DNA from 4 places in the Rahnella sp. GSA61A genome. Region 3 is predicted to be linked to each of the others. Evidence: predicted binding sites of a transcription regulator. Region 3 holds the regulator's gene; each other region holds the start of a gene.
The links. Region 3 encodes LexA, which represses DNA repair genes until DNA is damaged. Its sites were predicted from a motif close to TNCTGTATGTACATACAGNA; they were not measured.

Region 1 (7,676 bases), on a different contig from region 3:
TATACCCCGGGGATTGATATTCTGCACGGTATTTCATTGCATGTTGAACAGGCGGAAATCGTGACGCTGCTGGGGCCAAATGGCTGCGGCAAATCCACCTTGCTGAAATCGATTGCCGGATTTGTCTCCCCGCGCGAAGGACGGGTTGAAATCGATGGATGCGAAACGGCAAAAATTCCGGTGCACCGGAAAATCCGTGAATGCTCACTCGGGTTTGTCCCACAACTGGACAACGTCTTCAACAATCTGACCGTGGCAGAAAATCTACAAACCGGGGGACAATTTTTACCGCCAGGCCAACGTAAGCAGCGAATGGCGCAACTGGCGGAAAATTACCCGGTGTTACATAAAAAATGGCAATCACCCGCGTCAGCGCTTTCCGGCGGCGAGCGACAAATCCTCGCGCTGGCAAGGGCTCTGATGCCTGAACCCGCAGTACTGCTGCTCGATGAACCTTCGGCCGGGCTGTCACCGAAAATGCTTACGGAAGTTTTTAGCGCCATACAAACCATTCGCCGCCAGGAAAAAGTGACCATTTTAATGGTCGAGCAGAATGCTATGGAGGCACTGCACATTTCCGACCGGGTCTATGTTCTGGCGCTGGGGAAAGTGGCGATGGAGGGCAGCGCGCAGGACCTGCTACACGACCCCCGTATGCGCGAACTCTATTTTGGCGGTCGTGCCGCCTGACAGGATCAGTAAAAAGAACAGAAGGAAGACACCATGCCGATTACCCCGGTTATCGATCACGCGGTGATTAATGTCGATGAAGAACTGGATCAGGCGCAAGGCCTGTTCCAGCGGATGGGATTTCAGCTCAGTACACGGGGGCACCATTCGATGGGCTCCAGTAACCATCTGGCCGTCTTTGCAGATAACTATCTGGAACTTTTAGGTTATGAGCCTGCCAGTCAGACAGACTCGCGAGGATTGTGGAACGTTGCGCCAGGCCTTGCCGGACTGGTCTGGAAAACCCGGGATGCGCATGCGGTATGGCAGCACCTCCGGCAATGTCAACTCGATGGCGAACCGCCGACCCGCTTCTCACGCCCGGTGATATTGCCGGACGGCAGCCAGACTGAGGCCCGGTTCTGCATCTCGCGGATCCGCGCCAGCGCCCTGGCATACGGCTTCAGTTTTTTCTGCGAACATCAAACGCCGCAGGCCGTTTGGCAGCCCGCCTGGCAGGTACATCCTAATGGCGTGCAAGCGCTGTCTGCCTTCGTTATTGCCTCGCCTCAACCTGAACAGACGCTGGCGCTGTATCACCAGTTGTTCAGTGTGGAGGCCCGCGCGGAGGCCAACGGTGGTTATGTGCTTGATTCAGGGACCTGCTGCCTGCGTATTATCACTCATCAACAAGCACGTCTGGAATTCGCGCTTCCGCCTGTCGCTGCGCAGGCACCGGCGAAAATGGTGGCGCTCTGTTTCCAGGTAGCATCACTGGAGCAGCTCAGGCGCTGTCTTAGCCAGGGGGATATTCAGTGGCGCGAGCAAGATGATCAACTGTTGGTGACGCAGCAGCATGCTCAGTGGCTGGCGATGCGCTTTAAGGATAAATAGCGGTGAAGCTCCGCCAGTTACTGTTGGTAAATCTCACTTAATTTCCATTTGTTCATCCCTGAAGTGGAAGTTAACGCCCACAGCAGCACCAAGATTATTACTGTCAGGAGCTTCGAATTTTAAGTCATTGACATCCTGTTCTATAAAGTATTAAAAAAGTCGGCTGATATTTAATTTTATAAATTATAAAGAGCTATACATGATTAAATATATTGTGTCATTTTCAATTATGATTGTCGTTCTCATTATTTTTTTGCTTAGCCGATTATATGATTTCGATCTTTCAGGGTACGGGCAACAACGTTCTATATCTTTTAAGCATAATAACGATGTTCTGATGGGGACGTTGATTATGCCTCCAGGTAAGGTTTCTCCTCCGTTTGTGCTTTTAGTTCATGGAGACGGACCTCAGGACCGCTGGTCAGAAGGTGGATATATTCCATTGGTTAAATTCCTTGTCTCACAGGGAATTGCCGTTTTTTCATGGGATAAACCTGGTGTGGATAAAAGTACAGGTAACTGGCTGGCACAGACAATGTCAGATCGCGCAGAGGAGGCGGTTTTGGCGTTAAAAAAACTGAGAGAACAGCCGGAACTGAAAAAAAGTCGCGGAGGTTATCTTGGGTTCTCGCAGGCAGGTTGGGTTGTACCGCAGGCGAGCCAACTGACAACAACTGAGTTTGTTGTGCTGATAGGTGCGGCGATAAACTGGCGTAATCAGGGCATATACTATACAGGACAAAGGCTTAAAGTCGAAGGTCGCTCCCTGAATGATATTCAGGATGCTAAAAAACATGAAGCCGTGGCTTTTGACCGCCAGTTTACAGAAGAAGCAGCTGTTCTCCCCTGCCACTCCCAATGTACGCGCCAGGACTTCGAACGCAGGAATTCCCTGGCTGATGCGACGAAAGATATTTCCGGTACACATACTCCGGTATTAATTCTGATGGGCCAGGATGACCGGAATGTAGACGCTGATGAAACAGCCGCGGTCTGGGCCAAAGCACTACCAGCGGGCACTCCCCGCTGTATCAGGCAGTTGCCGGGGGCAACTCACGGACTTTTACGAAGCGAATGGTTTGATTATCAGCTTGCTTCTCAGTGGCCTTTGTGGAAACAGGGACTTTTTCTGCTGTCAGGGAGATACTCATATTCGCCCGGGGCGCTCAGGACTGTCTCATCATGGATCCTGAATCAGAACTGTGTGGACTGAACTGCATTCTTATTACGTGCCGAAAGCCAGTTCTTCATCGAAGAGCAGGGAACCGAGGTGACTTACCGTCAGAGTGCTACGGTTTCGCTGAACTGAGTTTAAGTCAGGCAACAAAACTATATTGGATACCACACAAACTAAATTAACAGACAGTTCAAGCACTTTCAGGAATAGCTTCACAAGTTTCTTGATCCTTAGCTGCATTCAGCAATACTGTATATAAACACAGTATATCGGGATCAACATCATGCAGCTCATTCGACCAACTGAGGCTTCTCAACCAGTCATGCTTCCTCTCTTCTCTGAGAAAGTGCCCTGTGGCTTTCCGAGCCCAGCGCAGGACTATGTTGAGGACAGACTGGATCTCAACAAATTGCTGATAAGACATCCGAGTGCCACTTACTTCATAAAAGTTAGCGGGGAGTCTATGCATGGCGCCGGCATCAGTGATGGGGATCTTTTAGTGGTGGATCGCTCGCTTTCAGCCGTACATGGCGATATTGTTATTGCTGCTGTTTCAGGTGAATTCACCGTGAAAGAACTTCGTACTCATCCTTATCTACAGCTAGTACCTCACAACGATGATTATTCTTCGATTTCATTTCAAAATGCAGAAGAATTAGAAATATTCGGAGTGGTCATTTTTAGTATTAAGGCGCATAAATAATTATGTTTGCTCTCATCGACGTAAATAGTTTTTATACTTCTTGCGAAACTGTTTTTCGGCCAGACTTGCAGGGGAAGCCTGTTGTCGTCGTTTCCAATAACGATGGCTGTATTATTTCTCGCTCAGCCGAGGCAAAATCCCTTGGTATTAAAATGGGTGAGCCATTTTTTAAAATAAAAAACAATACATATAGCTCCAGGGTTTATGTATTCAGTTCTAATTATGCACTTTATGCCGATCTAAGTGAGCGAGTTATGCAGACGCTAACTGAAATGTCTCCTTCGATCGAAGTTTACTCAATAGACGAAGCCTTCGTTAATTTATCTGGGGTAATAAATTGCATGCCCCTAAATTGCTTCGGTCATGAAATGAAAAATAGAGTATTTAAAAATACAGGATTAACTGTGGGGGTTGGTATTGCACAAACAAAGACATTAGCAAAGTTAGCTAACCATGCAGCCAAGAAATGGCGTGGCACTGGTGGCATTGTCGACTTATCGAATATTGAACGTCGGCGCAGGCTACTGGCAATTATCTCTGTTGAGGATGTCTGGGGTATTGGTCGGAGAATTAGTAAGAAACTTAATTCAATGGGTATTAATACAGCACTTGACCTGGCTGAAAGCTCATTATGGGTAATAAGAAAACACTTCAATGTTGTTCTCGAAAGGACTGTTCGTGAACTTCGAGGTGAACAATGTCTTGAACCGGAAGAGTTTGCACCAGAAAAACAACAGATCATCTGCAGTAGATCTTTTGGCAACCGCATAACTCAGTATTCGGATATGCATCAAGCCATTTGTGACTATGCTGAGCGAGCATCAGAAAAACTACGTAGTGAGCGCCAGTTCTGCCGTTTCGTTAGTGTTTTCCTTCATACCAGCCCACACGCACATAATGAAACATACTATGGAAATCAAGCATCCATGAAGCTACTGACCCCTTCTAATGATACTCGTGACATTATAAATTCGGCCACGAACTCCCTGAAGAGAATATGGGTTGATGGCCATCAATATATGAAGGCTGGCGTTATGTTGGCTGATTTTTTCAGTAATGGAGTAGCGCAGCTAAATTTATTTGACGATAATGCTCCACGAAAAAACAGTGCAGCGTTAATGGAGGCTATCGATAAATTAAATAACTCCGGGAAAGGAAAGATCTGGTTTGCAGGACAGGGTATTGAAAAAAACTGGGCGATGAAACGGGAGATGCTTTCTCCCGCTTACACAACCCGATATTCAGACTTACCAGTGGCGAGGTGAAATTATTCATGCAAGCCACGAGGAAAGGAAACAGCCTCTGATGAATGCCACTCACGTTCGCCACGCTCACGAAAATCAGCGCTAGCGTCTTCGATGACTTGCTGACTTAAGGTCGGTGAAAACAGTCCGGCTATCACCCGGACTGTTTTCAAACCTGGCGGGGGAATATCAGCTGATATCTGCGCCGTTCGTCTCGATCACTTTCTGATACCAGTGGAACGATTTCTTCCTGTAACGGTTACCGGTGCCGGAAATCTTATCGTCGAGGTCGACATAAATCAGACCGTAGCGTTTACTCATCTCACCGGTAGACATACTCACCAGATCAATACATCCCCACGGGGTATAACCCATCAGTTCCACGCCGTCGTCAATGGCTTCAGCCATCGCCTGAATATGCTGGCGCAGATAGTTGATACGGTAATCATCGGCAATAAAGTGGTTTTCATCCGGCTTATCGACGGCGCCCAGCCCGTTCTCGACAATAAACAACGGCTTTTCATAGCGATCGTACAGTTGATTGAGGGCAATCCGCAGGCCGACCGGATCGATTTCCCAGCCCCATTCACTGGCTTCGAGGAACGGATTGCGCGCGCCGCCAAGCAAGTTGCCCTGCGCCGAAACCGCGTCAGGATTGGTTTTGTTGATGGTTGAAGACATGTAGTAGCTGAAACCAATGTAATCCACCGTATGTTCTTTAATCAGCGCTAAATCACCCGGCTGAATATCCAGTTCAACACCCTGAGACTTCCACAAACTTTTGGCGTAATACGGATATTTACCACCGGCCTGCACGTCGGCGCAGTAGAAATTAAACGCCTGCGTCTCTTTCAGGGTTTCCAGTTGATTGACCGGATTACAGTCATAAGCGTAGTTGGTGGCAAACAGGATCATGCAACCAATCTGAATCTGTGCGTTGGTTTCATGGGCGATTTTGACCGCCAGACTGCTGGCGACAAACTGGTTATGCCACGCCTGGAATTTCGCCTGCGCCTCAAGCGCGCCGGTTTTTACCGTCAGCCCCTGACTCATGATCGGGAAATGCGCCGCGCTGTTGATCTCGTTGAAAGTCATCCAGTACTTCACTTTATGCCCAAAGCGGGTCAGCACCGTGCGGGCAAAACGCTCGAAGTGACCAATCAGTTCACGGTTTTTCCAGCCGCCAAACGCAGTGGCCAGATGGAGCGGCATCTCATAATGGGAAATGGTGATCACCGGTTCGATGCCGTGCGCAATACAGGCATCAATCACCTGATCATAATGCTTCAGCCCCGCTTCGTTAGGTTCCTGCTCAATACCGTTCGGGTAGATGCGGGTCCAGGCGATAGAAAAGCGGTAACATTTGAATCCCATTTCCGCGAACAGCGCGATATCTTCCTGAAAGCGATGATAGTGATCGATGCCTTTATGATTGGGATACGTGTAGTTTGCAGTATCAAGGGTGAAATCAAACTCCGGTGAGGAAACGATGTTCAGACGCGCTTTGCCACCCGGAATTGCATCGACAATCGACAGCCCTTTGCCATCCTGATCGTAAGCACCTTCAACCTGGTTGGCCGCCGTTGCCCCGCCCCACATAAAGCCTTGCGGAAACTTACCTTTCATAAAAACTCCCTGAATGTGTTGATTGATCCCTCGGATCATTTAGCAAATGAATAATTTACCTGTCAAAACACGGCTCTGCCACAAAAGTTACGCCGATGCCCGGGCTTTCAGGCATAACCGGTGCAGTGATCTAAATCACAGATTTTGCTGCATTAATCGCTCCCTGAACCGCTTATTCCGCGTAATAACCGCTTATCTCCCTCTGTGACCGCTTACCAAGTTTCCCCCCTGCGCGCCTGCGAATTTGGCACCCTATGCGGGCAGTAAAGTGTGTAACAAAACAGGTCCCTGCCTCTCTGAAAGCGGTCCTTAATAAAGAAAACAGAGACGGGTATTTCGTGAGTCTTTTAAAATAACCGGGTTATTTATGAATAAAAAAGCATTATTCAAGCACATACCGTGGATGATTGTGGCTCTCCTCGGTGCCTGCTGTCTGGGTGTGGTTGCCCTGCGGCGGGGTGAACATATCAGCGCCTTATGGATAGTCGTGGCCTCTGTCTCGGTTTATCTGGTGGCCTATCGCTATTACAGCCTGTATATCGCGCAAAAGGTCATGAAACTCGACCCTTCGCGCTCGACGCCTGCGGTAATCAACAATGACGGCCTGAACTATGTGCCGACCAACCGCAACGTACTGTTCGGCCACCATTTTGCCGCTATCGCCGGGGCGGGTCCGTTAGTCGGACCTGTGCTCGCCGCGCAAATGGGGTATCTGCCGGGCGTTCTGTGGTTGCTGGCCGGTGTGGTTCTGGCCGGTGCGGTGCAGGACTTTATGGTGCTGTTCATCTCTTCACGCCGGAACGGTGCGTCCCTGGGCGAGATGATCAAAGAAGAGATGGGGCCGGTGCCGGGCACTATCGCCCTGTTCGGCTGTTTCCTGATCATGATTATTATTCTGGCGGTGCTGGCCTTAATCGTGGTGAAAGCACTGGCTGAAAGCCCGTGGGGCGTGTTTACCGTGTGTTCTACGGTGCCGATTGCCCTGTTTATGGGCATCTACATGCGCTTTATCCGCCCGGGTCGCGTGGGTGAGATCTCGGTGATTGGCGTGATCCTGCTTGTCGCGGCTATCTGGTTCGGTGGCGTTATCGCCAGCGATCCTTACTGGGGTCCGGCGCTGACCTTCAAAGACACCACCATTACCTTTACCCTGATTGGTTATGCGTTTGTCTCCGCTCTGTTGCCGGTGTGGCTGATTCTGGCGCCGCGTGATTATCTGGCAACGTTCCTGAAAATCGGCGTTATCGTCGGGCTGGCGATCGGTATCGTGATCCTCAATCCGGAACTGAAAATGCCTGCCCTGACCCAGTACATCGACGGCACAGGTCCGTTGTGGAAAGGTGCGCTGTTCCCGTTCCTGTTT
Region 2 (7,676 bases), on a different contig from region 3:
AGATAGAGGTTGCCGGGCTGGCATGGAAATCATTAGCGATGGTGGGCAGTGCGACATTAGCGATAGCGCCATCCAGTACAGAAACGGTAATACCCAGCGCAATGGCCAGAATGGCACCATATCGTTGTGGAATGGGTAATCCGTCAGCAGGTGTAGAAGTCATGAGTTCTGTCAGTGCGTAGTCATCAGGGAGGGGAATATTACTACGCTAATTAACGTAAAGTGACAATTGTCACATGATGTAATGAATTTTTTATCTCTCTGTCGGGAATGAAACTGGCTTAACAGTTCTTACATTCTTGATCAATGGGTTGATTGCTTCTCAGCGATGCTTGCCAGTATAATAAAAACCACGTTCTATTTTTTTTGAAACAAACTCAACGCGAGCAGGTAATACACCCTATGGCTATCGCAGATCTTGATAAGCAACCCGATTCCGTCTCCTCAGTCCTGAAAGTTTTTGGCATTTTACAGGCGTTGGGGGAAGAGCGTGAGATTGGCATTACTGAACTTTCTCAGCGCGTAATGATGTCTAAAAGTACGGTCTACCGTTTTCTTCAGACCATGAAATCCCTGGGTTATGTCGCGCAGGAAGGCGAGTCAGAGAAATATTCCCTGACGCTCAAGTTGTTTGAACTGGGTGCCAAAGCGTTGCAAAACGTCGATCTGATCCGCAGCGCTGATATTCAGATGCGCGAATTGTCCCGTCTGACCCGCGAAACGATCCACCTCGGTGCACTGGATGAAGACGGGATTGTCTACATCCATAAAATTGATTCGATGTACAACCTGCGCATGCATTCGCGTATTGGTCGCCGCAATCCGCTGCACACCACCGCAATCGGTAAAGTGCTGCTGGCATGGGGCGATAAAGCAGAAGTCAGCGCGCTGTTGCAGGAAATTGAATTTACCCGCAGCACTGAAAATACCATCATGAATGCTGCCGATTTGCAGACTGCGCTGGATCAGGTTCGCGCGCAGGGTTTCGGCGAAGACAATGAAGAGCAGGAACAAGGGCTTCGTTGTATCGCAGTTCCGGTATTCGACCGCTTTGGCGTGGTGATTGCTGGTTTGAGTATTTCTTTCCCGACGATTCGTTTCTCCGAAGAAAGCAAAAGTCATTACGTAGAAATGCTGCATACTGCCGCGCGGAATATTTCAGAGCAAATAGGTTTTCACGACTATCCGTTCTGAATAATCACGTTCTGAGTTATTGCGGAATTTCAGACATAAAAAAACCGAAGCCACTGGCTTCGGTTTTTTGTTTGCAGCAATCTGAAATTAACGGTGAGCCAGCTCAGCCGTTTCTTCAGCATCCATCACCGCTTTATCTGTCTGTTTCAGCAACTGACTTGTGATAGTGCCTGCCGTCATTGAACCGCTGACATTCAGTGCGGTACGGCCCATATCAATCAGCGGCTCAACAGAAATCAGCAGGGCAACCAGCGTAACCGGCAGGCCCATGGCTGGCAACACGATCAGGGCTGCAAATGTCGCACCACCACCCACACCGGCAACACCGGCAGAGCTCAGGGTAACAATACCCACTAATGTTGCAATCCATACCGGATCAAACGGGTCGATGCCGACGGTTGGCGCAACCATGACGGCCAACATGGTTGGATACAGACCTGCACAGCCGTTCTGACCAATCGTTGCCCCGAACGATGCCGCAAAGCTGGCGATAGATTCAGGAATACCCAGACGGCGTGTTTGCGCTTCAACGCTCAGCGGGATGGTCGCGGCACTTGAACGGCTGGTGAAGGCAAAAGTCAGCACCGGCCAGACTTTACGGAAGAATTTCGCCGGATTAACACCGGTGAACGACAGCAGTATCGCATGAACAACAAACATAATGCCAAGACCCAGGTAAGACGCGACCACAAAGCTGCCGAGTTTGATGATGTCCTGAATGTTCGAGCCGGCGACCACTTTGGTCATCAGAGCCAGTACCCCGTACGGGGTCAGTTTCATGACCAGACGCACCAACTTCATCACCCATGCCTGCAGGGTATCAATAAAGGCCAGAATGCGCGGACCTTTTTCTGCATCATCTTTCACCAGTTGCAGGGCGGCTACACCAACGAAGGCGGCGAAGATCACGACGCTGATGATTGATGTCGGACTTGCGCCTGTCAGATCAGCAAACGGGTTCTTAGGTATAAAGGAAAGGATCAACTGAGGCACGCTCAGGTCAGCCACTTTGCCGACATAGTTAGACTGAATTGCCGTCAGTCGCGCCGTTTCCTGCGTACCCTGTACCAGGCCGTCAGCGGTGAGGCCGAACAGGCCCGTCACGAAGATACCCACCAGAGAAGCGATCAGTGTGGTGAACAGCAGGGTACCGATGGTCAGGAAGCTGATTTTCCCCAGCGATGACGCGTTATGCAGTTTCGCTACCGCGCTCAGAATAGAGACGAAAACCAGCGGCATGACGATCATTTGCAGCAACTGGACGTAGCCGTTACCGACAATATTGAACCAGGTAATTGAGGTTTTTAGTACCGGATCATCGGAACCGTAGATCAGCTGTAAAGCCAGGCCAAATACGACACCCATAGCCAGACCCAGTAAAACTTTTTTTGCCAGGCTCCATTGCTTGTGGCGGGTTTGTGCCAGCAGCAAAAGCAGGGCAACGAAAACCACTACGTTAAGAACGAGCGGAAGATTCATACCAGACTCCAAACTTATAATTTTGATAAATGAAACGGGTGTTTCCGGAAAAGGACTGCACCATCCCAAAGCATTGGGGGGCAGAATATCAGTTTGAGGGTCTGAGTATTTATATCCAAAAGGAATTCATTATAACTTTTTGTTGGTATTTGTATTAATTTTCATCATGTCGGCAATATTTCATGCTATTCAGATGAATAATTTCAGGATGTGATTAAAAAAGTCAGGATTTATTGCACCAATGATGGGCGTCCAGTCTGGCCAGAAAAGCGTCAGGCCGACCAGCATAAGGCAGAGCGTGCGCTCGAGTTGATTACCTTTCTGGCTGTTAATCAGCGGTAGCCGGAAACGCCATCGACAAGGCCAGAGCAGCGGCACTCCTGCAGGCGTCAGCATATCTGCCAGGATATGGCTCAGGTAACCGATAATCATGGCGTGGAAAGCATCAGCGGGGATCACCCAGTCGTGAGGGAAATGAGTGCGTAGCAGGAAAATCCCTCCAGCCACCGCCAGCAAACTGTGAGTGAATCCACGGTGACCAAAAGCCCGGGCGATGGGGGCCGACAACCATTTGAGACGCTGGCCCAGCACCGATTTGGGGTGATCAATATCGGGCAGCAGACAGGTAAGCAAAGACCCTGGAATGATGTGCCACCAGTCACCATGCGCCAGTTCGGGAGAAAGCTGGGCCTTCTTAGCAAATACTGCACAGGCAATTGAGAAAATGAGATGGCCTTCCGCCGTCATGACGCGTCCGAACTGGATAACTGTTATTTTATCCAGTATAAGTGAAACTGTCACAATCTTGGAAGAGATGCCCTGTAACTAATTGTCAACGGACTGATAAAAAACAAAAAAGCGTATAAGAATACGCCTTTCTGGTGTCACTTATTCTGCCCTTAACGCGCGAGCCAACCACCATCGACGGCAATGGTGTAACCATTAACGTAATCAGAGGCTTTCGATGCCAGAAAGACTACCGGCCCCATGACATCTTCCGGCAGACCCCAGCGTCCGGCGGGGATTCTGTCGAGGATTTCTTTGCTGCGTTCTTCATCGGCGCGCAACTGTTCCGTATTGTTAGTCGCCATATACCCCGGCGCAATCGCATTCACATTGACGTTATGCTTCGCCCATTCATTGGCCATCAGTCGGGTCAGACCCATTACTGCGCTTTTTGACGCGGTATAGGAAGGCACCCTGATCCCCCCCTGATACGAGAGCATAGAGGCAATATTTATAATTTTGCCACCGTTACCCTGTTTGATGAACTGCTTCGCCACGGCCTGAGACATAAAGAACAGCGTTTTGCTGTTCACATTCATCACATCATCCCAGTTTTTCTCGCTGAATTCGATGGCATCTTCACGGCGGATAATACCGGCGTTATTGATCAGAATATCGATATGACCAAATTCCCCGACTGCTTTCTCGATCAGCTCAGGAATGCCTGTGATGGTGCTCAGATCAGCCCTCAGATCGAGAAAACGGCGGCCTAACATGGTGACTTTTTTTTCAGTTTCTTCAGGGGCGGAAACGTTAATGCCCACAATATCGCATCCCGCCTGCGCGAGACCCAGCGCCATGCCTTGTCCCAGCCCGGTATTGCAACCGGTGACGATTGCGACTTTGCCGCTTAATTCAAATGAACGGAGGATCATATTCAGAGTCTCTTTTGCAACGGCGCGTTCGCCATAAAAAATGAGTTGCTCTGCCGGTGAAGGCAGAGCAAGGGGGAGTTAGCGCAGTTCGCTGACTTTGACGTGATCCATGTCATCGAATACCTGGTTCTCACCGACCATACCCCAGATGAAGGTATAGTTTTTGGTACCCACTCCGGCGTGAATTGACCAACTAGGAGAGATGACAGCCTGCTCGTTGTGCACTAATAAATGACGGGTTTCCTGTGGTTGCCCCATCATATGGAACACGGCAGTTTCCGCTTCCATATTGAAGTAGAAATACACTTCCATACGACGTTCATGGGTGTGGCAAGGCATGGTATTCCACAGGCTCCCCTCTTCCAGTTTGGTCAGCCCCATGGTCAGCTGACAGGTTTCCAGAACGTCGGGCACGATGAATTTATTGATGGTGCGGCGGTTGCTGGTAGCTGCATCGCCGATGGTCTGCGGAGAGGCTTCCGCCAGTGTGATTTTTTTGTTCGGGAAAGTCGTGTGTGCCGGCGCACTGTTGTAGTAGAACTTGGCCGGTCTGGAGGCATCAACGCTGCTGAACTCGACCCGCTTTGCCCCTTTGCCGACATACAACGCTTCTTCATGACCGATTTCATAGGTTGTACCGTCAACCACGATCAGACCCGGGCCGCCGATATTAATCACGCCGAGTTCGCGACGTTCAAGAAAATAGCTCACACCAAGCTGTTTACCGACTTCATCACCCACGGATACCGTTTTTTCAGCGGGCATGACGCCGCCGACAATGATGCGGTCGATGTGGCTGTAAGTCATGGTATAGGCATTTTTCTCAAAGATTTTCTCAATGAGGAATTCACGGCGTAATTCAGCGGTATCAAGCGTTTTTGCGTGGTCGCTGTGGATACTTTGACGAACTTGCATGTCGGTGCCTCTCATGAATGACGATATCAAGGAGGACTTACCGGGCTAGTCTGACCGTTGCGTGGCAGTGACAGCGTACAGAAGCAGGAGAGCTCCCGGCTCGTCCTTGTTGCAGGAATCATAGGTTCATTGGCATGCGAATTCAATAAAAATGAAATAACGTTTTATTTATTTTATGAGTCAGTTCAAGATTTACGAAATTAAACGAAGCTTCAAAAATTGTGGCAGGAGAAATGCGTAGAGAAGGTATATGGAAAGGAGAGAAGGTGCGCAGCGGCATGAGCGGCTGCGCATAAATTTTAGCTGATGTGTGCCACACGCAATTCTTCGAGGGAAGAAAGTTTGACATCGGCAAGCGCCCAGCGTGGATCCACACTGTATTCATGGTCCGGCACCACCACCGAGCGCATACGCGCGGCTTTGGTGGCGATCATGCCATTAAAGGAATCTTCCAGCGTCACACAGTTGAGCGGATCAACCTGTAATTCTCCGGCAGCCAGCAGATAGACCTCAGGATGCGGTTTGCTGTAAGGCAGCTTTTCCGCTGAAACACGAACCTTAAAGAAGGAGTGTAAATTAAACATTTCCAGCACGGTATCGAGCATAAACAGCGGTGATGCCGACGCGAGACCAATCTTCAGCCCCTGATCACGGCAAAGCTCAAGGGCATGATTCACGCCAGGCAGCAACGGCCGGGTTTGTTCTACCAGTTCAATCGTGCGGGCAATAATCATTGAGGACACTTCTTCCTGACCCGGACCCTGCCACGGAAGCGCCTGATACCACATCCTGACCACCTGATCGATACGCAAACCTAGCGTATCCGGCAGCAAATGGCGCTGGGAAATATCAACGCCCAGGCGACTGAAAACGTCCAGCTCAGCCTGAGTCCATAACCGTTCAGAATCAATTAACAGACCATCCATATCGAAAATTGCTGCATTAACAGGGCGGACATAAGCCATGAAAGCGGACTCCCTCACAATAAATAGAAACCCACTTTAACATCGGTGGGAATGCAGGTGAAATCTGATGTGAAAATGAACAGGATGGACGTTCCCGGTACAGCGTTACGCTAACTGATTAAAACATTGGGCGGAGCAGGCTTTCTGTGGGTAAACTTAGCCGTTGCTTTAGGTATCCTAACAAGGGGAATTCATGACGTACCAACAAGCCGGACGTGTGGCAGTAATTAAACGAATTGCGGGATGGATCATTTTTATCCCTGCGCTGCTTTCTACGCTGATTTCTTTGCTGAATTTCATCAACGAGCACACTAAGACTGAGCAGGGCATCAACGCGGTCATGCTGGATTTCATCCACGTGATGGTGGATATGGTGAAGTTCAATACCTCGTTTCTCAATGTCTTTTGGTACAACTCACCGGTGCCAGCTTTAGGGCAGGGTTTCACCAGCGCGAACATCATGTTCTTCATTATCTACTGGCTGATTTTTGTGGGGCTGGCACTTCAGGCTTCCGGCGCGAGAATGTCCCGTCAGGTAAAACACATTCGCGAAGGGATCCAGGATCAGCTTATTCTGGAACAGGCGAAAGGTGCTGAAGGCCGGACACGTCCGCAAATTGAAGAGCGTATCGTGATACCGCGACACACGATTTTGGTGCAGTATTTTCCGTTGTATATTTTGCCAATTATCATCGCTGTCATCGGCTACTTCATTTTGAAATTATTAGGATTAATGGCCTGATAATTTGACGACATATTTATAACGGGTTTCTGTGAAAATGAAAAATAAGGCCTGAATATTAACGTTTTCAGGTCTTATTTGTTCAGAGCTGAAATATTTATCCCGCTAACTGATATCTTCGTGTAACAGCCTTTCTATGGCGCGTTGCGCCACCACAAGATGCTGACCACCGAATAAATTACTGCGGTTAAGCAGGTAATATAACTGGTAGATCGGTTGCCTCGAAATGAAGTCGTCAGGGAGTGGCGTTATACTCTGATAACCCTCATATAATTGCGGCGGAACATTCGGATATAACGGCAGCATCGCCAAATCGCATTCCCGATCTCCCCAGTAACAGGCCGGGTCAAAAATCACCGGACCATCATCAGATAAGCCACAGTTATGCGGCCATAAATCGCCGTGTAAAAGTGAAGGTTGCGGCTGATGATTCTGCAAGCGGGCATGAACCATGGCGGTGATATCTTCGATATTACCAAATATCATCCCTTTTTCAGCAGCCAGTTGCAGCTGCCAGCCAATGCGCTGCTCGGCAAAGAAGTTAGCCCAGCGCCGTTGCCAGCTGTTGGGTTGCGGAACTGTCGCCAGTTCATTATCGAAATCCAGACCGAATTGCAGTTGTTCACTCCACTGATGCAATGCGGCAAGTTGTTGGCCTAAAACATAGGCATTATGTGCATCCAGAGGTTTTTGCGGGATGTATTCGAGCAAGAGGAAACT
Region 3 (7,676 bases):
GGCTCACCGAAGTTCACGTAACCCTGGCCGAGATTACGCAGCTTGCGCAGCCCGTTCAGCATCTGTGTCAGGCTTTCTTTCTCTTTGGTCGCACCGCGTAATTCTTTCGCGTACGTACCCACTTCCATGACGTGCTCATAACCGATGTAAATCGGTACCAGCGTAATCGGACGTGAACCGCCGCGCAGCATGGCCTGAATGGTCATGGCCAGCGTGCCCGTTTTCGGCTCCAGCAGACGCCCGGTTCGCGAACGCCCCCCTTCCACAAAGTATTCCACCGAATAACCGCGGCTGAACAGTTCGCCCAGATATTCACGGAAAACCGTCGAATAGAGCTTGTTGCCTTTAAAGGTTCGACGAATAAAGAACGCACCCAGACGGCGGAAAATCGGGCCAGCCGGCCAGAAATTCAGGTTGATACCGGCGGCAATATGCGGCGGTACCAGACCCTGATGATAGAGCACGTAAGACAGCAGCAGATAGTCCATGTGGCTGCGGTGGCAAGGCACATACACAATTTCCTGACCGTCCAGCGCTAACTGGCGTACACGCTCGGCATTATTAACGTTGATGCCTTTGTACAAACGGTTCCACGTCCAGCTCAGCACACGGTCAGAGAGGCGCACGGCTTCATAAGAGAAGTCAGCGGCAATCTCTTCCATCAGGGCGATGGCGTTTTGTTGGGCTTTTTCGTGGGAAATTTTCTTGCTGCGGGCTTCGTCTTCAATCGCTTTCTCAATGGCTTTTGAGGCCAGCAATTTATTGAATAAATCCTGACGTGCCGGAAGGCGCGGACCAACCGCAGCCAGACGCTGACGGGAGAAATGCATCCGCGCCACACGTGCCAGTTTTTGAGCAATCGTCTTATCTGTGCCGTGTTCCGTCGCCATATAACGCAGGGAAACGGTATTGGAGAAACGGACGAAACTGTCCCGCCCCAGCCACAGCACAGCGAAAAATTTCTGGATACCGTTCAGCACGCGCAGATGCGGCGTGTCGTCCTGACCTTCACGGCCCGGTGCACGACCAAACATTACCGACACCGGCAACATCTGAATGTCTAAATCCGGATTATTGCGGTGCAAATCAAGGTAGTCGTGGAACAGCTTTACGGACTCCTGCTTCGGCGTGTAATAAGAGAATACGCGCGGGCCTTCGGCTATAAAGACATGGCTTGGTAGCAGGGTTCCGTCAATTTCCAGCGGAATAAGAGGATCAGGTAGATTCTGCGCCAGACATTGCGCACGCAACGTCAGCAAATCGGCTTTGGAATTATAAGGTAATACGTACAAAATCGGCCGCGTCGGGTCTAAATGCAACTCGGTAACCGGATCTGAAGGTATGACCTTGCTCTTTACCAGCAATGAGAGTGGTAAATTCAATAATGTGTAATAAAGTCTACGCCAACCTGACATAAAAACGTGAAGCCTCTTGTTAGCAATTTCGCCGCAAGGATACCAGAAAGATCCGTGGAGATCTGTGGTCATATAAAAGCTAAAATGCTGCAAACACTCTAAGGATCAGTACCCGAAATGGCGAACCAAGTCACCGGATTTACCCGAATTTATAAAGCGGCCGGCTATTCCTGGAAAGGATTCAAAGCGGCATGGCAAAACGAAGCGGCATTTCGCCAGGAGGCCAGCGTCGCTATCCCGTTAATTTTACTATCTTTCTGGCTTGATGTCAGCACCATTGAACGTATCCTGCTGGTGGGATCCGTCGTGCTGGTCTGTGTCACGGAGTTGCTCAACAGCGCGGTGGAATGTGCAATAGACCGCATCGGGCCTGAGTTTCATGTGCTTTCTGGTCGCGCAAAAGATATCGGCTCTGCTGCCGTACTTCTGACCATCATATTGGCGATTTTTGTCTGGGTCAGCATCTTTTGGTCGCGATGGTTCTGATTTGGAATCTGCATTCCAGGAATCAACGTTATGCCCTGTTTTTATTCAATCTTAGGTTTTCATTGACCGTTTAGCTGTATATACTCACAGCAAGACTGTATAAACAACCAGGGGGCGGAATGAAAGCTTTAACGACCAGACAACAAGAGGTCTACGACCTTATTCGCGATCATATCTCCACCACCGGTATGCCACCAACCCGCGCAGAGATTGCATCACGTCTGGGGTTCCGTTCTCCCAATGCGGCGGAAGAGCATCTTAAAGCGCTGGCGCGTAAAGGTGTTATTGAGATTGTTTCCGGTGCATCACGCGGCATTCGTCTGCTGATGGAAGAAGAAGAAGGTTTACCGCTGATTGGCCGCGTTGCCGCCGGTGAACCGCTGCTGGCGCAGCAACATATCGAAGGGCACTATCAGATCGATCCGGCAATGTTTAAGCCGAGCGCCGATTTCCTGCTGCGTGTCAGCGGTATGTCGATGCGTGATATTGGTATCCTTGACGGCGATCTGCTGGCCGTGCATAAAACGCAAGACGTGCGTAATGGTCAGGTTGTGGTGGCCCGTATTGATGATGAGGTCACCGTGAAACGCCTGAAAAAACAAGGCAGTGTGGTGCAGTTATTGCCTGAGAACAGCGAGTTTCAGCCGATCGTGGTGGATTTGCGCGAGCAGAATTTCAGCATTGAAGGCTTAGCCGTAGGTGTTATCCGCAACGGCGACTGGATCTGACCTTCGTACTTCGAGCTATCTCTGCGTTGGCTGCCTTCGCGAACCCCGGTCACATACTTGTGTATGCTCCCGGCGTTCGCTTAGTTGCCGCCTTGATATAACGCGAATTACTCGGTCAGATATGACTAAGTCAGAAATTGCTGTGTCAGATAGACAAGACTAAAACTAATTGAATATGGATGGCGGCCGCCTCTGGCATCCATGTGAATTCAAAGAGAAATGCGTTTCTCTCATCATCGCCCCTTTCGGGGCGATGTCATTTACAGGCATAACCTGAACCTCCGGCATGAGATTCTCTATGCAACATCATTCCCTGCGACACACACTCAAAAACACCTTTTTAAGCCCTGCCGATAAAGCGCTCTGGATGCTGGCATTGCCGATGATTTTTTCCAATATCACGGTGCCGCTCCTCGGCCTGGTGGATACCGCAGTGATCGGTCATCTCGACAGCCCGGATTATCTCGGCGGCGTGGCTGTGGGTTCGATGATCACCACTTTCCTTTTTATGCTCTTACTGTTTCTGCGGATGAGTACCACCGGCATGACCGCTCAGGCGCTGGGCGCGAAAGATAATCAGCTTCTGGCGCGTGCTTTTGTACAACCCTTCCTTCTGGCTGTACTGGCGGGCGTCATTATTGTGGTATTCCGTCATCCGCTGATGGAGCTGGCGTTTCACATTGTCGGCGGCAGCCAGCCCGTGCTTGAACAGGCGAGGCTGTTTATCGAAATCCGCTGGTTCAGCGCCCCGGCTTCATTGGCGAATCTGGTGATCCTCGGGTGGTTGCTCGGCATTCAGTACGTTCGCGGGCCGGTGATTTTGCTGATTGCCGGGAATTTGCTGAATATCATTCTGGATCTGTGGCTGGTGATCGGGCTGGGCTGGAACGTGCGTGGCGCAGCCATCGCGACGGCAAGCTCCGAGTATTTCACGCTACTCATCGGGCTGTATTTCGTCTGGCGGGTGATGAAACGACGCGGTATCACCGGCGCAGAAATCACCTCCGCGTGGCGTGGTAATTTGCGCCGTCTTCTCGGGCTTAACCGCGACATCATGCTGCGCTCATTACTGTTGCAGCTTTGCTTTGCATCGCTGACCGTTCTGGGCGCGCGGCTGGGCAGCCACATTGTGGCGGTCAACGCCGTGTTGATGAACCTGCTGACATTTACCGCGTTTGCACTTGACGGTTTTGCTTATGCTATCGAAGCGCATTCCGGTGAGGCATTCGGTGCCCGCAACCGCGAAAAACTGCTGAATGTCTGGCATGCCGCGTGTCGTCAGGCCGGGCTGGTTGCGCTGTTTTTTGCTCTGATTTACGCGCTGGCGGGTGGGGCGATCATTGATGCGCTGACATCATTACCGGAATTGCGTGAGCTGGCGGACCGATATCTTGGCTGGCAAATTATACTGCCGCTGGTGGCTGTCTGGTGCTATTTGCTTGATGGCATGTTTATCGGCGCAACGCGTGGGCGGGATATGCGAAACAGCATGCTGGTGGCGGCGCTGGGGTACGGGCTGACATTGTTCACTTTACCGCTGCTGGGCAATCATGCGTTGTGGCTGGCGCTGACGGTATTCCTCGGGTTACGCGGGATTTCACTGGGCTGGATATGGCGTCGTTACTGGCGGCATGACACATGGTTTTCGTCTCCGTCGCACTGATTTTTCAGCTATTTTCAAAGAAATAAGCGCAGCTTTGTCGTTATTTCATGCTTTAGATTAATCCTAATAGTGGTTTTTATCCCTGTTTAAGGAGGATTAATCGAGATTCTCTACTAACCTTTAAAGTGTTAAGGACGAGCTGCAAGACGAAATGCAGTTCATAAAACCCAAGGTAACAGGAGATATTTTATGAATAAGGACCAAGCCGACGGTAACTGGAAGCAGTTCAAAGGGAAAGTGAAAGAACAATGGGGCAAACTGACTGATGACGACCTGACAGTGGTTGAAGGTAAACGTGATCAGTTAGTCGGTAAAATTCAGGAGCGTTACGGCTATCAAAAAGATCAGGCCGAGAAAGAGCTCAATGAATGGGAAACCAAAAACAAATATCACTGGTAAGACGCGACTCCCCCTCGCGTGCCAGTGACGTATCCTGAGATTTAGCTGCTCCTACCCGGAACGCTTCAGGATACGGGTACACGGATGTACCCAACCTCTTCTCTGTACAAAACATCCTCCTCTTACGAGTCACCTTCAAAACCTTAAAACCCGATCATTCAGCGTTTTTTCACCACAATACTGTGGTCGTGATCGCAATGGTCATGGCTGTCGCAGGTTTCTACTACTTTGCATTCTGCACATAAGCCATGCGCTTCAACGACGGAATGGCGAAGCTCAAATCCGGATTCTAATGACAGTTTTGCCAGACGCTCTTCAATGCCGTCGGTGGTTTTTTCGGTAACTAACCCGCAGCGGTCGCAGATAAACAGCGCAGAAGTATGGCTCGGCTCTTCAAAATGATGGCAGAGAACATAGCTGTTTGCGGATTCAACACGGTGAATAAATCCCTGTTCCAGCAGAAAATCCAGCGCCCGGTAAACGGTCGGTGGTTTCGCCTGAGGTTCGCTTACGCGCAATAGATCCAGCAAGTCATAGGCGCTGATCGCACCGGGTTGTTGCGTCATCAGGCGCAGTACTTCCAGCCGCTGCGGCGTCAGGCGAACATTGCGCTGCTGGCAAAGTTCTTCAGCTTGTGAAAGTAATTTTTCCGGATTATTCAGGGTCATAGCAACGGTCTCTGAGCGCAGATTGGAATGAATAGGCCACATCATGCGACCACCGATGATTTTATCATGCTTGCACCAAAACGACGAATTATGCGCCATTCAGATGTGATGCAACGTCGGCATCCGCCTGCTCAGCGGCACAAGATGCCGAATCTTTGTTCTGTGGTATAATCAGCGATTACCTTCCCTCTGGCGCGAAGCGGGGGGAGCGTCACGAACCCCTTCAGCGAATGTCAGGCCGATGTCAGAAACTCAACACGTAATGCCCCAGACCACTCCCTTTTCCGCCCAGCGTTTTTCCGTTGCGCCGATGCTCGACTGGACCGATCGCCACTGCCGCCATTTTCACCGGCTGATGACCGGCCAGACGTTGCTGTATACCGAAATGGTCACGACCGGCGCCATTATTCACGGCAAAGGGGATTATCTCGGGTTTGGCGATGCAGAACATCCGGTGTCTTTGCAGCTTGGTGGCAGCAATCCGGCTGATCTGGCGCATTGCGCAAAACGGGCGGAAGAACGTGGTTATGACGAAATTAACCTCAACGTCGGTTGCCCGTCAGATCGCGTGCAGAACGGCATGTTTGGTGCCTGTCTGATGGGGCAGGCGTCGCTGGTGGCTGACTGCATCAAAGCCATGCGCGACGTAGTCTCAATTCCGGTCACGGTTAAAACGCGAATCGGTATTGACGATCAGGACAGCTACGAATTTCTGTGTGATTTCATCCGTCAGGTTTCAGAAAACGGCGGTTGCGATACCTTCATTATTCATGCGCGTAAAGCCTGGCTTTCGGGCCTCAGTCCGAAAGAAAATCGTGAAATTCCGCCGCTGGATTACCCGCGCGTATATCAGCTCAAGCGTGATTTCCCGCACCTGACCCTGGCAATTAACGGCGGTATCAAAACCCTCGAAGAAGCCAAAACGCACCTGCAATATATGGATGGCGTGATGGTGGGGCGTGAGGCTTACCAGAATCCGGGCCTGTTGCTGAATGTGGATCGCGAGCTGTTCGGCTCTGATGCGCCGCTGAAAACCGGGCCGGATATTATCCGCGCGCTGTATCCGTATATCGAAGCGGAACTGAGCAAAGGTACTTACCTCGGTCACATCACCCGCCATATTCTTGGTCTGTTCCAGGGGGTGCCGGGCGCGCGTCAGTTCCGTCGTCATCTGAGTGAGAATGCGCATAAAGCCGGCGCGGGCATCGATGTGGTCGAACAGGCGTTGCAGATGGTTGCTCAGCCGCAGGAAGTGGTGGCGCAGGCATAAAAACAGGGTGAGTAAAATCGCTATCTGTTAGTCAAATTTACTATCTTTTCGCAGGCCATTCGTGCCTGCGAATTATTTTTTCCTTATCATTCAATCAATTATTTATCCCATCACACTGGCATGTTTCTTGTAATGGTTAATGCGTGTTTGGACGCTACGTCTTATCGCACATGGCTTATTAAGGAGCACCCGATGCTGGAAATTCTCTTCGTGCTTGGTTTTTTCTTTATGCTGATGCTGACCGGCATTTCTTTACTGGGTATGGTTGCGGCGCTGGTCGTGGCATTTGCTCTGATGATGTTGGGTGGGTTTTTGGCGATTGTTGTAAAAATGTTGCCGTGGCTGCTTTTGGCCGTGCTTGCGGTCTGGATTTACCGGACATTTTTCCGGCCTGATGAGCCAAAATACCGTCGCCGTCGCTTGCCGTAATAACAGCTTCACTTTATCGGTTTCCGTAACTGCATGAAATGATGGGGATTGCTGACCGTATTCTGAGCGCAAAAAAATGTAACCGTTGCAGTGATAACTTTTGCTTATGTGCTAGCGATCACAAGCTAGGTCAGAATGTGCGGTCAAAATGCATAAATCATATTTTTTAACATGGGTGACTGTTAGGATGGAATTCATTGGCAGCCAGCAGGCTGTAAACCGAATTCATCAAGTCCGCTGAGGCACACAATAGTCGCTTAAGTGACATCGCCCTGTGGATTTACCCGGCAGTACCCTACAGCAGTACCCGTCTGAAATCAGAGGTCGTCTGAGTCAGGCAGTAAAAAAGGCTTTCACAACTGTGAAAGCCTTTTTTGCATTGGTTCAGGGAAACTTTTATGGGATGAGCAGACTTGAACCCTGTGTCACGCGGCTTTCCAGCGTTTCATGCGCGCGTTTTGCCTCGGACAGTGGGAATTTCTGCGCGTCACTGACATCCACTTTTATCGCGCCACTGGCGATCATTGAGAACAGCTCGCTGCTCGCCTCCAGCAGTTCTTTACGGTTAGTCACGTAGCCATTCAGGGAAGGGCGCGTCACAAACAGCGAACCTTTTTG
Region 4 (7,676 bases), on a different contig from region 3:
GCGCTCTACGTATCATTTTGCGTGATGCTGTTCTGCTGCATTCCGCTGTTGCCGGTCGATATCAGCACCATTAAATTCGATACTTCACGGGCGAAACAGTGCGGTGTAAGCGTACCTACGCCCCAGAACTCCGGTTACAAGGGGCTGGTTAACGACTTTGACGGCAAGACGGCAGAAGTCCCGGTCTGGTGGTATCTGTTGCATATGATATCCAAGGGCATCACCCAGGCGATGATTGCCTCGATCCCCTGCGGAGACCAGCTCCGCCAGATGCGCTTTGACGTGCAAAACACCAAAATTCGCGACCCTATAGTGCTGCAGGAAGTGCAGGACTTTGCAGATCAGTGCTATTCCCGTTCTTACTTCAAGCTTAAAAACAGCAACAGCCAGCTGAGTGACGCAACAATCAATTCAGTAGGGTGGATAGGCAGCAGCTACTTTCTCAATACCAGTGGTTACTATGATTATTACACATCGACCAGCCCGCGCAGCCAGTGGCCGTATGACAATGCCCGGGACAGCGGCTATCCGGATGTGGGAAAAGGTGGATATCCTACCTGTAAACAGTGGTGGTCTGATGGCACTAATGGCCTGAAGGCCCGGGTGCTGGCCAATATGGATGAGTCGACTAAGGCAGAGCTACAGCGGAAATTTAGCAAGGATCAGTGGGAGGAGATGGCACTGCGCTGGCTGGTGAGTCCGCGCAACGTTGGGCTTTCAGGCAGCGGTGAGACTTATGCTACTGGCAGCAGTGATGTGGGCTCAGGCCTGGCATTTAACGTGACCCGCCTCGTGTCGACAATTGGTGTGGGAATTAAGCAGGCGGAAGCGTTGCCGGGGTTTGATGCGCTGAAGCAGGCATTGCCAATGATACAAGCTCTGCTGGAGATGATGATTATAATCGTCATTCCGGTGCTGATGATGTTCAGCGCCTATGAACCTAAGACGGTGGTGACCATTTCGTTTGCGTTGTTTGCACTGATATTCATTACATTTTGGTGGGAACTGGCGGGCTGGCTCGATGACAGGATGATTACCATTTTGTATGACAGCATGTCCGCGCAGGGCATTTCGAACAGCAGCGTGCCTTTTGCAGAATTTACCAGCTCAACCGCTGATGGTTGGATCATGAACCTGGTGTTGGGAATGATGTATGTGGTCTTCCCCATGTTCTGGGTTGGGATGCTAGGTTGGATAGGAGTAAATGTAGGTGATGTAGCGAAGTCTTTGTCACAAGGAGGCAAAATGCCGCAGGAAGCAGGTGAAAAGGGAGGTAAATTGGCAAAGGATGCTGCAACATCGGCTGCAACTAAAGGCATAAAATAACAAAGACTAGTAACTTGGAATGGATTCTCAGTTACTAGTCGTCATCTTTAATATCACCAAAATAATAACCGTACCCTTGGTTACCGTCTTTGTAACCATAACCAAGATCATCGCTTTCGGATTTTGAGATGACTTTATTGCTATTATTCAATGCTCCTACAGTAAGAACCGCAGCGCCTAAGGCTCCGAAGACAAGATCAACAGACCCCAAAACCGTATTACGACCAAGTTCTTTGTAATCTGCTTTCTTCATTTTGAATTTTGTTGGTTTCCTGGAGCAAATTTCCTCAAGATCTTTCGGATCAAAACCTTGCGACATAATCTTTATCACTCTTTGGTTATAAATCACTCAACCCAAAATATCATGGCAAGCAAATAGACTCAAGCGGATGTCTTGTCGTCATCTGTTGCGGCATTTTTAGATTATGTATTGAAGAAGGAAACCAGAATAAAAATATAGAAATGACCTGCTGGTTTAAACCTTAACGCGCATAAGGTCACTGAAGCGAGTTGTGTAAGCGGGAGAAAGCATTTGACGTTTCATCTCCCAACTTTTCTGGATCCCCTGGCCAGCAAACCATACCCGACCTTTGCCGCTATGATTGATACCATCGAGCACTGCCATCAACTGCTCACTATTAGAGCGCGGCTTATACTCATCAAACAGGCCTAATTGCGCTACACCCTGGCTATAAAAGTCTCCTAGCATGACTCCGCATTTTTGGAAACGGTGTCCATCTTGCCAGATTGCATCAAGGCATTTAGTAGCTGCAGCCACAATGTCCCGACTATCTTGTGTGGGGATCTGTAACTTCGTACTAGCGGTCTTGCCGTAATAGACTTCATTCACGGCAAAAGGGCTGGTTTTAACGAATGCTGAGATATGCCGGCAAAACTGATGCTCGCCGCGTAGTTTTTCTGCTGCACGCACGGCATGACTGCAAATTGCTTCACGCATCATGTCGTACTCAGTAACTCTGTCGCCGAATGAACGGGAACAGACTATCTGCTGTTTCGTAGGTGCGAACTCTTCGAGCTCCAAACAAGGCTCACCGCGAAGTTCTCTAACGGTCCGCTCTAAGACAATATTGAAATGCTTGCGAATAAATGGCGTCGGGGTTTCAGCCAATTGGAGCGCCGTCTTGATGCCCATGTCATTGAGCTTTTTCGATATACGTCGGCCTACACCCCAAACTTCTCCTACATCAACCAATGCCATCAGTTTTCTTTGACGACTAACAAGTGAGAGATCGACAACTCCCCCAGTCTTTGTCCATTTTTTGGCACTGTAATTTGCTAATTTTGCTAATGTTTTAGTCGGGGCAATACCAACACCCACAGTCAGACCGGTCCATTGGAGAACTTTAGCTCGAACTTCACGTCCGAACTCCTCAAGATTCTTACAATTACTGACGCCTTGCAGGTTCATGAATGCTTCATCAATACTGTATATTTCGACGGCTGGTGACATTTCCTCTAATACAGTCATTACCCGTGAGCTCATGTCCGCGTAAAGCGCATAGTTACTGCTGAAGGTAACAATCTTGTGCTTTTCGAAGATGTCACGCATTTTGAAGAACGGATCTCCCATCCGGATACCTAGTTTTTTGGCTTCTGCGCTGCGTGCTATTACACAACCATCGTTGTTGCTTAGAACGACGACAGGTCGTCCCCGTAAGTCAGGGCGAAACACTGTTTCGCAGCTGGCGTAGAAGCTGTTCACATCGGCGAGAGCAAACATCATTGAAACCCATTGATGCTGAACGTCACAACACCAAAAACCTCCAGCTCGTCGCCTCCGTCGTGGAGAATAATTGGGGGAAAATCCGGATTCATTGGTACGAGCTTAACTATAGGGTGAAGGCAAAGCCGCTTAACTGTGTATTCACCAGCCAGCGATGCAATAATGATATCTCCGTGTTTTGCCTGCAGGCTTCGGTCTACGACCAGCAGTGAACCTTCATAAATACCGGCATCAACCATACTCATCCCTGTAGCCATAACAAAGTAGGTTGCTGCGGGGTGATTCACACAAAGTTCATTTAAATCAATACCTTTTTCAATGTAATCCTGTGCGGGTGAAGGGAAACCCGCCTGCACCTTATCCTGGAAAAAAGGTATCATAAGCTTCAGTGGGTCCGGGATTGGATAAAAAATGGTCATAACGCACCCTTATTAATTACTGGTTTTATATACAGTATAATCGTGTGCGTTTTGAATTGTGAAGCTCGATGAATTAGAAAATCCTAGGTTGCTGAACAACAAGGAAAGATAATTAAAAAGTCTGTTTTAGCATCGTCTCAGTGTTCTATCTTCATGATCCACGAATGTAGCGGTATAGGGTTTCTCTACTAATGCCGAATTGTTTCGCTAGATGAGACTTGTTCTTACCTTCAGCGACCAGTCGTTTAATATTCTCAATTTCTTGTGTATCTAAAGATTTTTTACGCCCTCGATATGCCCCACGTTTTTTTGCCAGTTCGATGCCTTCTCGCTGCCGTTCTTTGATGAGAGAACGTTCAAATTCAGCAAATGCTCCCATAACTGACAGAAGTAGTTGGGCAATCGGTGAATCGTCACCGCTGAAGGTTAGCCCTTCTTTAATAAACTTAACCTGTACCCCTTTGGTAGTTAATTCCTTCACCAAGCTTCTTAGATTGTCTAAGTTCCTGGCAAGCCGGTCCATGCTGTGTATAACGACTGTATCGCCTTCACGCGCAAACGATAGTAAAAGCTTCAGCTCGGGGCGGTTAGTATCTTTACCGGAAACCTTATCGATAAAAACCCTATCAAGATGGAGCCCATTAAGTTGGCGCTCTACTGATTGATCTTCAGAACTAACGCGTACATAACCAATTTGTTGCCCTGACATTAGCTTCCCCAATGAGTGTGTCACATTGGGGTGTAGCCTAACCCGACGAGATTAGGTTGCAATATTTATGTGTATATAGGGTTGTTTCACATTAATGTTGACAAGTTCTTTGATAGTTCTAGAGCCTAAGTTGACAAGCGAATAATGTTGAGGGGAAAATCTTGATATCAAGAGTTTTAGTATTGCTTATCTTCCAACATAGAAAGATTTCTTGCAGAGGAATGCATAAATGTCAGCGATTGAGGATATAGCCACGTGGGCCAATTCAAAGCATAACTGGTGGCGATTCGCTATGCAGTTAGCTTTAAACGAAGGGAAATTAACTGTTGAACATTATGAAAGGATTCATGCGATAGCAAAAATGGAACATGGTTTGATAGAGATTGACGCTGACTATCAAACCCTCATAGGGAAAATGGATGTTTCAGGATTTGTTGATGAGCAGGATCAAATCACCTTAGGCTCACTTTGTGACGTTAAGGGAGTGGCAGCTCTGGCTGAGGATCAGTCTCTTATATTTGCAAAAGAAGGTATTAACATAGTCTATGGGGATAATGGAGCCGGAAAATCCAGCTACACAGGCATACTAAAAAATACCTGTTTAACTCGTGGAATAGCCCCATTGGTAAAGAGTAATGTTTTCAATACTGTCAACCCTGCTCCTGAGGCAACTTTAAACATAAATGTAAATGATGATCTCACCACTGTCGTTTGGAGCGAGGATTGTGAAAGCAACCCATCACTGAAGTCTATAAGAGTCTTCGATAGCTCGTCAGCCTTCCATTACGTCAATGATGAAGGTGGCTTATCAATTAAACCAATAGGCATTCATGTTTTGACTGAGTTGGTTGGCGCGATTAATTATATTAAAGGGATAATTGAAGAAGATATTCAGCCAGGGAATGGGATAATTAATTTAAATCCTTTAAAAAATCAAAACGAATCGGCAATTTTTTATAACTCGATATCAGCTAAAACTAATGTAGATGATATTAAAAACCATGAGTGCACTGATGCTGAAATATCCTCTATAGAACCATTAAGAAAATCAATTCTCGAATTAAGTTTGCAATCGGTAGAAACAATAAGGAAAAAATTAAAGGGCGAAATTTTAGCGTTAACACCCTTAAAGGATTTTTGCGATGAAATCATAGAGTTACTTGGTAAGAAGAACATCGAAAATATCAAGTCATTGCAAAATGAATTTAAGGCCAAGTCAATTGCAGCTGAAAATCTCCGTGAGTTAACTCTCGGAGGTTTACCTATCCAAGGCGTAGCAAATCAGGAGTGGGTTCAATTATGGGAAGGTGCTAAAAATTTCATCCTGAACAGTGAATCTTGCGAGCATTTCCCAATGAAAAAAGGAGATGTTTGTCCCTTGTGTTTACAGGGAATAAATGATGAAAGCGAGTCCAGGTTAGCAAAACTGCATGATTTTTTGAATAATAATGCTTCTACTCTTTCAAGGTTGGCAAAATCGAGATACCAAACAGAGCTGAATAAAATACTCAATAAAGGATGTGATTTCACACCATATTTTGGAGTGAAACCTATATTGGATTCATATGAGGATGGGTTGGGTGATAAGTTAAATATATTTAGCGATGGATTTTTGGAGAGAAAAGAATATTTCAAGGCGGAATTATTTGAAGAGCAACCAAAAAAAATCCGTATTGACTTTTATAAATCGCTGTTAAAAATAATAGACAACATTAACGACCTGATCCAAAAGTTGCAAGATGATGCAAACACCAAATCTATAATTGAATCCAAACAAAAACAATTAGAATTGTTGCTCGACAAGAAAATAATTAAAGAAAATAGAAGCGCTATTGAGTCTAATATATCTCGTTATATCGAAATTGAGAAATTGAAGAGGATTTATGAGCAATGCAACACTCAATCTATTTCTGTATTGTCAGCAGCTTTAAATAGACAAACCATATTGGCAAAATTAGTTGATTGTTTTAATAATGAGCTTAATGATTTTAACTTTGATAGGTTTGAGGTTAAAATTCAATCTAGGAACAGAGGGGGTGAGCAACAGGTAAAATTAATAATCGATGGTGCAAGTGAAAGCACAGTCTCTAAAGTAGCTAGTGAGGGAGAGCAAAGGTGTATTGCTATTGCCAATTTCTTAGCTGAAATTAAGGCGGAAAATAGACGTTCTGGCGTTATTTTCGACGACCCCGTTAATTCTCTCAGTCATCAGTGGATGATGCGGGTTGCGAAAAGATTGGTTAAGGAATCGCTTGAGCGGCAGGTCATTGTGTTTACGCATGATATTGTATTCTATAAATACCTTCTAGAAAATGTAGATGCACTAAACGCGAGTTGTAAATGTCTTACATTGGAACGTACTCGCCAATATTCTGGTATTGTAAGAGAAACGGCTCCTTGGGACGCTTTAACTACTTCAAAAAGAATTAGCCAGTTAAATGTTAAATTACAGTCATTAAGAAAAATAGATATAACTGGAACTGTATCCGAATTTAGAAGTGCATCAAGGGACTTTTATGGTTATTTGCGTGAGGCTTGGGAGCGACTAATAGAGGAAAAGTTGTTAAATAAAGTCATTACTCGTTTTGAAAGGTCTGTCCAGACCCAAAGATTAACGAAAGTGCTAGATATAACCCAGGATGATATATCAAAAATAACCAATGCTATGTCTAAATGCAGTACTTATTTTACTGGTCATGATAGCGCTAATGCGGTGGGAGACCCTTACCCGAACATTAAAGAAATAGAAGACGATCTGAAAGAAATTAGCGAATACGTGACTTCTCTTACCAAAGACAGGAAGCGCAGTTAAATGAATAGACCAAAGTTTCTACAATGGCTTACTCATTATGTGTCTGCTTAATTACTTGCAAAGGCAGTCGCCTTAGTTTTAATATGCCTTTGCTTTAAGTTGCTTACGCAACATGCCAATGCTCCAGCGATCTGAGAGGGGCGCCTTCGGGTGATCGCAATGCCAATGCCGCCGTAACCTGAGAGGTGGCGCCTTCGGGCGGTACCCCCGTTAACCTTTGAGAATGGGGATCGCGATTGGATCGCGGTAAGGTCTCTTCTACTTCAATTTGCTGATTTTTACGCAATTACGTTTTGCAGTTTTCACTGCAGTTTCACTTCGATTTGATGCTTTGACGTCAGCTACCGGTTGCGAACTTTGCGGACCGTGGGTATGCCAATTGAAATTTGGCATCTTCCACGTTCGCATTGAGAGCAGAAGGAGCGCGGCGTCACTTGCGTTCGAGTGAAACGAGTACCAAGTGACGCGCGCAGCGCACAACCGGCAGCACTGACGTACTGCCACTTCAACAACATTTCTACCATCTGACCAACACGTAGTGACGGTTTTAAAACGCATAACAGATCGTTTAACTGTCATTCAGGTCATTAATCACTCACCAACTGTCTTATCAGCGGAAACTCGTATGAAGACAACTTTTAAATTAGAGGAGGTAAATCAACACGA

Region 1: the regulator LexA is predicted to act here: its motif matches at 2,988-3,007, upstream of umuD (translesion error-prone DNA polymerase V autoproteolytic subunit).
Region 2: the regulator LexA is predicted to act here: its motif matches at 3,439-3,458, upstream of LC431_RS18625 (metal-dependent hydrolase).
Region 4: the regulator LexA is predicted to act here: its motif matches at 3,507-3,526, upstream of umuD (translesion error-prone DNA polymerase V autoproteolytic subunit).

Annotation. Positions count from the first base shown of each region.
Region 1 covers NZ_JAHXYO010000004.1:127,684-135,359, reverse strand. Annotated here, with positions in the region: gene LC431_RS07065 (ABC transporter ATP-binding protein) at 1-690, shown strand, start outside; gene LC431_RS07060 (VOC family protein) at 724-1,563, shown strand; gene LC431_RS07055 (S9 family peptidase) at 1,763-2,776, shown strand; gene umuD (translesion error-prone DNA polymerase V autoproteolytic subunit) at 3,024-3,443, shown strand; gene umuC (translesion error-prone DNA polymerase V subunit UmuC) at 3,446-4,708, shown strand; gene LC431_RS07040 (glycoside hydrolase family 1 protein) at 4,877-6,313, opposite strand; gene LC431_RS07035 (carbon starvation CstA family protein) at 6,681-7,676, shown strand, end outside.
Region 2 covers NZ_JAHXYO010000016.1:2,513-10,188, forward strand. Annotated here, with positions in the region: gene LC431_RS18610 (MFS transporter) at 1-163, opposite strand, end outside; gene kdgR (DNA-binding transcriptional regulator KdgR) at 403-1,194, shown strand; gene LC431_RS18620 (L-cystine transporter) at 1,282-2,673, opposite strand; gene LC431_RS18625 (metal-dependent hydrolase) at 2,863-3,420, opposite strand; gene kduD (2-dehydro-3-deoxy-D-gluconate 5-dehydrogenase KduD) at 3,573-4,334, opposite strand; gene kduI (5-dehydro-4-deoxy-D-glucuronate isomerase) at 4,413-5,249, opposite strand; gene hxpB (hexitol phosphatase HxpB) at 5,549-6,214, opposite strand; gene LC431_RS18645 (YniB family protein) at 6,408-6,956, shown strand; gene LC431_RS18650 (fructosamine kinase family protein) at 7,062-7,676, opposite strand, start outside.
Region 3 covers NZ_JAHXYO010000027.1:36,365-44,040, reverse strand. Annotated here, with positions in the region: gene plsB (glycerol-3-phosphate 1-O-acyltransferase PlsB) at 1-1,415, opposite strand, end outside; gene LC431_RS23565 (diacylglycerol kinase) at 1,533-1,901, shown strand; gene lexA (transcriptional repressor LexA) at 2,021-2,629, shown strand; gene dinF (MATE family efflux transporter DinF) at 2,928-4,292, shown strand; gene LC431_RS23550 (CsbD family protein) at 4,482-4,691, shown strand; gene zur (zinc uptake transcriptional repressor Zur) at 4,850-5,359, opposite strand; gene dusA (tRNA dihydrouridine(20/20a) synthase DusA) at 5,622-6,629, shown strand; gene pspG (envelope stress response protein PspG) at 6,822-7,058, shown strand; gene LC431_RS23530 (quinone oxidoreductase) at 7,455-7,676, opposite strand, start outside.
Region 4 covers NZ_JAHXYO010000007.1:167,988-175,663, reverse strand. Annotated here, with positions in the region: gene LC431_RS11670 (conjugal transfer protein TraG N-terminal domain-containing protein) at 1-1,326, shown strand, start outside; gene LC431_RS11665 (hypothetical protein) at 1,361-1,645, opposite strand; gene LC431_RS11660 (Y-family DNA polymerase) at 1,802-3,067, opposite strand; gene umuD (translesion error-prone DNA polymerase V autoproteolytic subunit) at 3,067-3,489, opposite strand; gene LC431_RS11650 (recombinase family protein) at 3,641-4,198, opposite strand; gene LC431_RS11645 (AAA family ATPase) at 4,428-7,010, shown strand.